2 regions of the Nocardia sp. 348MFTsu5.1 genome follow, and region 2 is predicted to be linked to the other one. Evidence: predicted binding sites of a transcription regulator. Region 2 holds the regulator's gene; the other holds the start of a gene.

Region 1 (3,416 bases), on a different contig from region 2:
ATCGAACCCCTAGCCAACATGCTCCATCCGGCAGTCGAGATGCCTGCCGTACCAGAAACTCTATGCGCGCCCAACGGCCTTGATCTTGAGCCGTACCTTCATATCCTTCGGTGGTTCCTTGAGGACGGCGAGACGCTTCGCAGCGTCGCATTCCCCTACGAGGCAGGACCTCACAACCTCACTGGAGTCGTACCAGCAATCCTCGCCAAACGAGTTGACGCCACCTGGGACGCACTCGCACCAGGCAAGGCTGGCGCGGTGGTCGAGAAGCTCACTTCGAGCACCTTCGTGGCAGTAACTGACCGCCGGATCGTCACCGCCACCCCGAGAACCCTTCTGCGACGCGGCGAACTCGGCTCGATCTATCCACTGGACGAGATTAAATACGTGCGCCCACGATCGAATCACGGTGCGGGCGTGCGCCCAACCATCGGCATAGCCACGGACCGTCGCGACGTCCAGTGGATGTTCCCGGGCGACGCCGACCACGAACACATAGACAACCTGGCTGCGGTGATCTCAGACGGAGCATCCGCCACAACCCAGGATCCAGCGGCGATCGACCACTCCGCCACACGAGGCATCACCGTCGGTTCCTAAGCTCGGCGACACAGCGGCACGGTGGCCGGGAGTCCGACCGACCAACGCCTACAGGACTGAGACAACTGTTCGACCTTATGTCCCTCGGCAGCCGAGATCCCCTCGTTGATCTCGACGAACACCAGCGCGCTCGCGGATCAGTATCGGTGCGGGTCGACGAGCGTGACGACCTCGTCATACGCCGCGACGGTCCAGTCGTAGACCGGGCCGTTCGAGAGCACCAGGACATGGCCGCTCTCGCGCCGGGCACCGACGGCAGCTCTCACTCGAACTTCTCGTCGGCACCGATACCGAGCCCGGCGGGGTAAGTCTTCCGTGCAGTTCGCCCCCGACACCCAGGTCGATGATCATCCGGCACACCGTCGCCGCGTCTAGTGGGGTCGGATCCGAACTTGGTGCAGCGCCATCCAACGAACAGCCGGCGGCTCCCAGGGCCACGGAGAGCGACGAGTGGCACCAGGCGCCACGCCTTGATCATGAGGTACTCCATACAGCAGTCCCAACCCATAGATCACAGGCAGACACACAGTCGGCACGTAAGGGCACGAACAACCGACAGACATGACGCCCAGGAGTGAAAAACACGCGCACAACAGACTTCCCACTGGCAGCGCGGGAGTCAGGGGTTCGAGTCCCTTTGCTCCACAGAAGGAAACCCCTCCGACTCAGGTCGGAGGGGTTCCTTCGTATATGAACCAGACGGGCGATTTCGCTGTCGATGAACAGGACCGACATGGGGAACAAAGCTCCTAAAAAAGAAGTTGAGCCCAGAGTACTTAACTTTGGAGGAAACATGACGGAACTCAATCGTTTGCCGGTGCTGTTCCTGACCGACCCCGTTTTGCTGCCTGGCATGGTGGTCCCGGTCGAGCTGGATGACGCCGCACGCGCTGCTGTCGATGCCGCGAAGGCATCTGACGCCGGCAAACTCCTGGTCGCTCCACGCCTGGACGACCGCTATCCCGCCTACGGCGTCGTCGCCTCGATCGTGCAGCTCGGCCGGATGGCCGGCGGCCAATCGGGTGCTGTGCTCAAGGGCGAATCCCGAGCCCACATCGGGTCCGGCACCACCGGACCGGGCGCCGCGCTCTGGGTCGAGGTCGAGCCCGTCGACGAACCCGACGTCACAGACGACGTCCGCGAACTGGCCGCCGAATACAAACAACTGGTGCTCGCGATGCTGCAGCGCCGTGAGGCCTGGCAGGTCATCGACTCGGTGAACAAACTGAGCGACCCCTCGGCACTCGCCGACACTGCCGGGTACGCCTCGTACCTCACCGATGTGCAGAAGCGCGAGATGCTCGAGACGCCCGATGTGGGCGAGCGTCTGCGCACCCTGATCACCTGGACCCGTGACCATCTCGCGGAGGTCGAGGTCAACGACAAGATCGCCGGTGACGTCCGCGACGGCATGGAGAAGACCCAGAAGGAATTCCTGCTGCGCCAGCAACTCGCCGCGATCCGCAAGGAACTCGGCGAAGACGAGCCCGACGGTAGCGACGACTACCGCGCCCGCGTCGAATCCGCCGAGCTGCCCGACAACGTGCGCGAAGCCGCGATGCGAGAGGTCGGCAAGCTGGAGCGGGCCAGCGACCAGAGCCCCGAATCCGGTTGGATCCGAACCTGGTTGGACACCGTCCTCGACCTGCCGTGGAACGTCACCACCACCGACTCCACCGACATCAAGGGCGCCCGCGCGATCCTCGACGCCGATCACCACGGTCTGGACGACGTGAAAGATCGCATCGTCGAGTACCTCGCCGTGCGTGCCCGCCGGGCCGAACGTGGCCTGCAGGTCGTCGGCGGACGTGGCTCCGGTGCCGTGATGGTCCTGGCCGGGCCTCCCGGTGTGGGCAAGACATCGCTGGGCGAGAGCGTGGCCCGGGCTCTGGGCCGCAAGTTCGTTCGTGTCGCCCTCGGTGGCGTCCGCGACGAGGCCGAGATCCGGGGCCACCGGCGCACCTACGTCGGGGCCCTGCCCGGACGCATAGTGCGAGCCATCGGCGAGGCGGGATCGATGAATCCCGTTGTGCTGCTGGATGAGATCGACAAGGTCGGCGCCGACTATCGCGGCGACCCCAGCGCGGCACTGCTCGAGGTCCTGGATCCGGCGCAGAACCACACGTTCCGCGACCACTACCTCGACCTGGACCTTGACCTGTCCGACGTGGTCTTCCTGGCGACCGCCAACGTGATCGAGCAGATCCCGTCGGCCCTGCTCGACCGCATGGAGCTCGTCACCATCGACGGCTACACCGAGGACGACAAGGTGGTCATCGCTCGCAACTACCTGCTGCCCCGGCAACAGGAACGCGCCGCGATCACCGGTGACGAAGTGGAGGTCACCGACTCGGCCCTGCGGAAGATCGCCGCGGACTACACCCGGGAGCCAGGCGTCCGTCAGTTCGAGCGATTCCTTGCGAAGCTGATGCGCAAAGTCACTACAGCACTGAGTGATTCGTCCGACGGCACCAAGATCACGGTCGACGAACCCGATCTGGTCGGCTATCTCGGCAAGCCGCGATTCACGCCGGACTCGGAAGAGCGCACGGCGGTGCCGGGTGTCGCAACCGGGCTCGCGGTCACCGGACTCGGCGGCGATGTGCTCTACATCGAGGCCGGTTCCACCGACGGAGAAGGGCTGGTCCTCACCGGACAGCTCGGAGACGTGATGAAGGAGTCCGCGCAGATCGCACTGAGCTATGTGCGTTCGCACGCAGTCGAATTCGGCATCGATCCGAAGTCCCTGGAGCGCAGCATCCACGTCCACGTCCCGGCCGGTGCCACTCCCAAGGACGGACCGTCCGCGGGTGTCA
Region 2 (3,416 bases):
TGCCCGAGGCGGCGGGGGCGGTTTCCCCGGTGGCTTCGGTGGCCCGTCCGGCGGCCAGGAATTCAACATCAACGACCTGTTCGGCGACGGACCCGGTGGCGGATCCGAGGCGAACCTCGGTGACCTGTTCGGTGGGCTGTTCAACCGTGGTGGCGGTGGATCGCGGGGCACCCAGCCCCGGAGCCGACGCGGCAACGATCTGGAGACCGAGACCACGCTCAGCTTCAAAGAAGCTGCACTGGGCACCTCGACCACCATCACGGTCACGAGCTCTGCGCCATGCACCAATTGCCATGGCAGTGGCGCCAAGCCGGGTACCAGTCCTCGGGTGTGCCCGACCTGCAACGGTGCCGGTGTGGTCAGTCGCAACCAGGGTGCCTTCGGATTCAGCGAGCCCTGCACGGATTGCCGTGGCACCGGCTCGCGGATCGACGATCCCTGCCCCGTCTGCGAAGGCAACGGCGCAACCATCCGGACCCGTCCGATCACCGTGCGGATCCCGCCCGGCGTTTCGAACGGCGGCAAGATCCGACTCGCCGGACAAGGCGAGGCGGGTCTGCGTGGTGCCCCGTCCGGTGACCTCTACGTCATCGTCAACGTGGCACCCGACCGGACGTTCACCCGCAGCGGCGACGACATCAAGGTGACGTTGCCGGTCAGCTTCTCGGAGCTGGTACTGGGCACCACGGTGTCGGTGCCGACCCTCGAGGGCAGCGTGGGCCTGAAGGTCCCGCCGAACACCGTCGACGGACGGACCCTGCGGGTGCGGGGACGCGGTGTGGCGAAGCGGGCCGGGGGTGCCGGTGACCTGCTGGTGACCGTCAAGGTTGCCGTCCCGCCGACATTGGATGACGCCGCGGTCGAGGCACTGACCAAGTACGCCGCCGCAGAGAAGGCCAGCGGGTTCGACCCGCGTGCAAACTGGGGCAAGTCATGAGCGCGCCGCCGCCGGATGATCGCGAACGGGACGTCACCGAGTCCGCCCGGATGTTCGTGATCTCGGTGGCGGCCGAGCTCGCCGGGATGCACGCCCAGACGCTGCGGACTTACGACCGGCTCGGACTGGTCACCCCGCAGCGTGCGGCCGGCGGTGGTCGGCGCTATTCCAGTCGCGATGTGGAGCTCCTGCGCATGGTGCAACGCCTCTCGCAGGACGACGGCGTGAACCTCGCCGGGATCAAACGCGTCATCGACCTGACAAACCAGGTCGATGCCTTGCAGAGCCGGGTCCGCGAACTCGAGGCCGAGCTTGCGCAACACCGCGCGGCACGGGGCAGCGAACTCGTCCCGATCCCCCGCACCAACGCTCTCGTGGTCTGGAAACCCCGACGAGAACGAGGCAATCGGTAACTCCCGAATCGGGTCCAACTCCGCTACGCTACGTCCCCGTTGGGTAACACAAACAGATGACAGGGCGATTAATCAGCATGAACCAGGTACTCGGTATATCGGTCACCGACCTGGAGATCGCATCGGTTGTCGCCGACTCTGATACCGGCGAAGTGCTGGCCCGCAACTTTGTGGAGCTGCCGAGTTCGTCCCCGGACCACGTGTTCGACGCGATCTATCAGCTGGTCCAGTCCGCGCCGATCGTGCCGTCGGCGATCACCATCGCGTGTGCCGACAGCGCCACCACCCTTGCCATCGGCGACATCATCAATTCCGGTCAACTTCCCGCCGAGCCCGGGGTGGCCCCGACGACACCGGACTGGTTTGCCCAGACGACCGTGGTCGGAAGCCCGGTGGCCTACGCGGAGATCGCCGCCGTGCTGTTCGGTGCGCGCGGTGTGGTGCTCGTCGCCGACCTCGACAGGTCCGGCGCGCTGTTCCCCGGCCAGTCCGTGGCCCTGGTCGACACCGATACCCGAGTGGTCGTCGGTGCCAGTGAGATCTCCGGCGTCGGTGTCCGTCCACCGGTCACCGAACCCGACGGAGCGCAACTCCTCGCCGATGCGGTCGGCGTGATCGGCAACCCGACCGGTGCGTTGCAGGGCATCGCGGTCCTCGGACCGGGTGCAGCGATTCCGGGTGTCGCACCGTCTCTCGAATATGCGTTGCAGCTACCGGTCCAGGTCACCGAGGACGGGCAGTACGCCGCCGCCTATGGTGCCGCGCTGGTTGCCGCCTCGACGACCGTGGTCAGAGGGAACAACAGCCGGTGGGTGCTGTTGTCGGCAGCGGCCGCAGCCGCGCTGCTCGTCGCGATCGGTGTGGTTGCCGCAGTGGTGATGACCGGCGACTCGAGCATCCCCAAGAGCGCCGTCGACGACCACTCGACCACGCAGTCCACGACGTCGACCACCACCACGACCACGACAACGAAGAAGTCGACGCCGCGGCCGTCGATCTCGTCACCGACACTGCCTCCCGAGACCACGCAGGCTCCGGTGACCACAGAGGAGCCGCCCGTGGTCACCGTGGTCCCGCCACCGACCACGATTACGCAGACACCTCCGCCTCCGCCACCGTCGTCGTCCACCACAACCAGCGAAACGCCCCCGACCACCACCGCTACGACGACCACAACCGCATCCTCGGGCTCGGGCTCGGTCGAGCCCAGCCCGCCCGACGACGCGGCCAACCCGCCACCACCGGGGGCGGGCGCACCAACGGAGCCGAGCGCGGAGTAGCTCAGTACGGGTCGGTCTGTATCCGGCTGGCCGGGATGCCGGCGATCAAGAATCGTCGGCGGGTGTTCAGCAGCATGTCCGGGGAGCCGGCCATCAGGACCTGGTGGGTGGTCCAGTCCGTGCCGGATTCGAGGACCGCATCCGACAGCTGCCCCTGAACGCGTTCGAAGGTGATCCGGTCGGAATGTTCGCCGGCCGTACTCCACCACGGGTCGTCGGTGTCCTCGACAACGGTGGTGATCGTGAGCCAGGGGTTCATGGCCGCGATCTGCCCCAGCCGGGCGAGGTCGTACAGGTCGGCGGGGTAGCGCGCACCATAGAACAGATGCACCGCCGGTGGGGCGACGAGTCTCGTCAGGTCGATGATGATCGCGCGCAGCGGTGCGAGCCCGGTTCCGCCGGCGACCATGAGTACGTCGTTGCCGGTGGGGTCGACGTGCAGGGTGCCGTGGCTCTGTGCCAGATTCCACACGTCACCGACCTGGGTTTCGGTGACGATCGAGTTGCTGACTGTTCCGCCGGGCACCGCCCGGACATGGAACTCGAGTTCGCCCTCCGGGTTCGGGGGGATCGACGGCGACAGGTGCCGCCAGATGCGCGGCCACTGCGGGATCTGCACTTCGAGGTACTGTCCGGCCGCAAATCGCAACGGCTCGCCGGTTCGGAGTCGAACGACAGCGAGATCTCTTGACAGCCGATATTTTTCGGCAACGGTCGCCGGCCAGGTCGCGGGACCTTTCGCCGAATGTGCGGCGCCCCTCATCACACCGGTGGTCAGCATCACCG

What was found. The regulator HspR, encoded in region 2, represses chaperone genes until heat shock. The targets are predictions, from matches to a motif close to ANNTGAGTNNNNNNNACTCANNT.
Region 1: lon (endopeptidase La) is a predicted target of HspR. The motif match lies at 1,360-1,382, and genes of this name have one in related genera.

What each region holds. Positions count from the first base shown of each region.
Region 1 is NZ_KB911513.1:126,372-129,787, reverse strand. Features, by position in the region: gene H290_RS0111210 (hypothetical protein) at 1-600, shown strand, start outside; gene H290_RS31935 (hypothetical protein) at 738-866, opposite strand; gene lon (endopeptidase La) at 1,394-3,416, shown strand, end outside.
Region 2 is NZ_KB911511.1:229,496-232,911, reverse strand. Features, by position in the region: gene dnaJ (molecular chaperone DnaJ) at 1-937, shown strand, start outside; gene H290_RS0107440 (heat shock protein transcriptional repressor HspR) at 934-1,350, shown strand; gene H290_RS30135 (hypothetical protein) at 1,428-2,630, shown strand; gene H290_RS0107430 (FAD-binding oxidoreductase) at 2,632-3,416, opposite strand, start outside.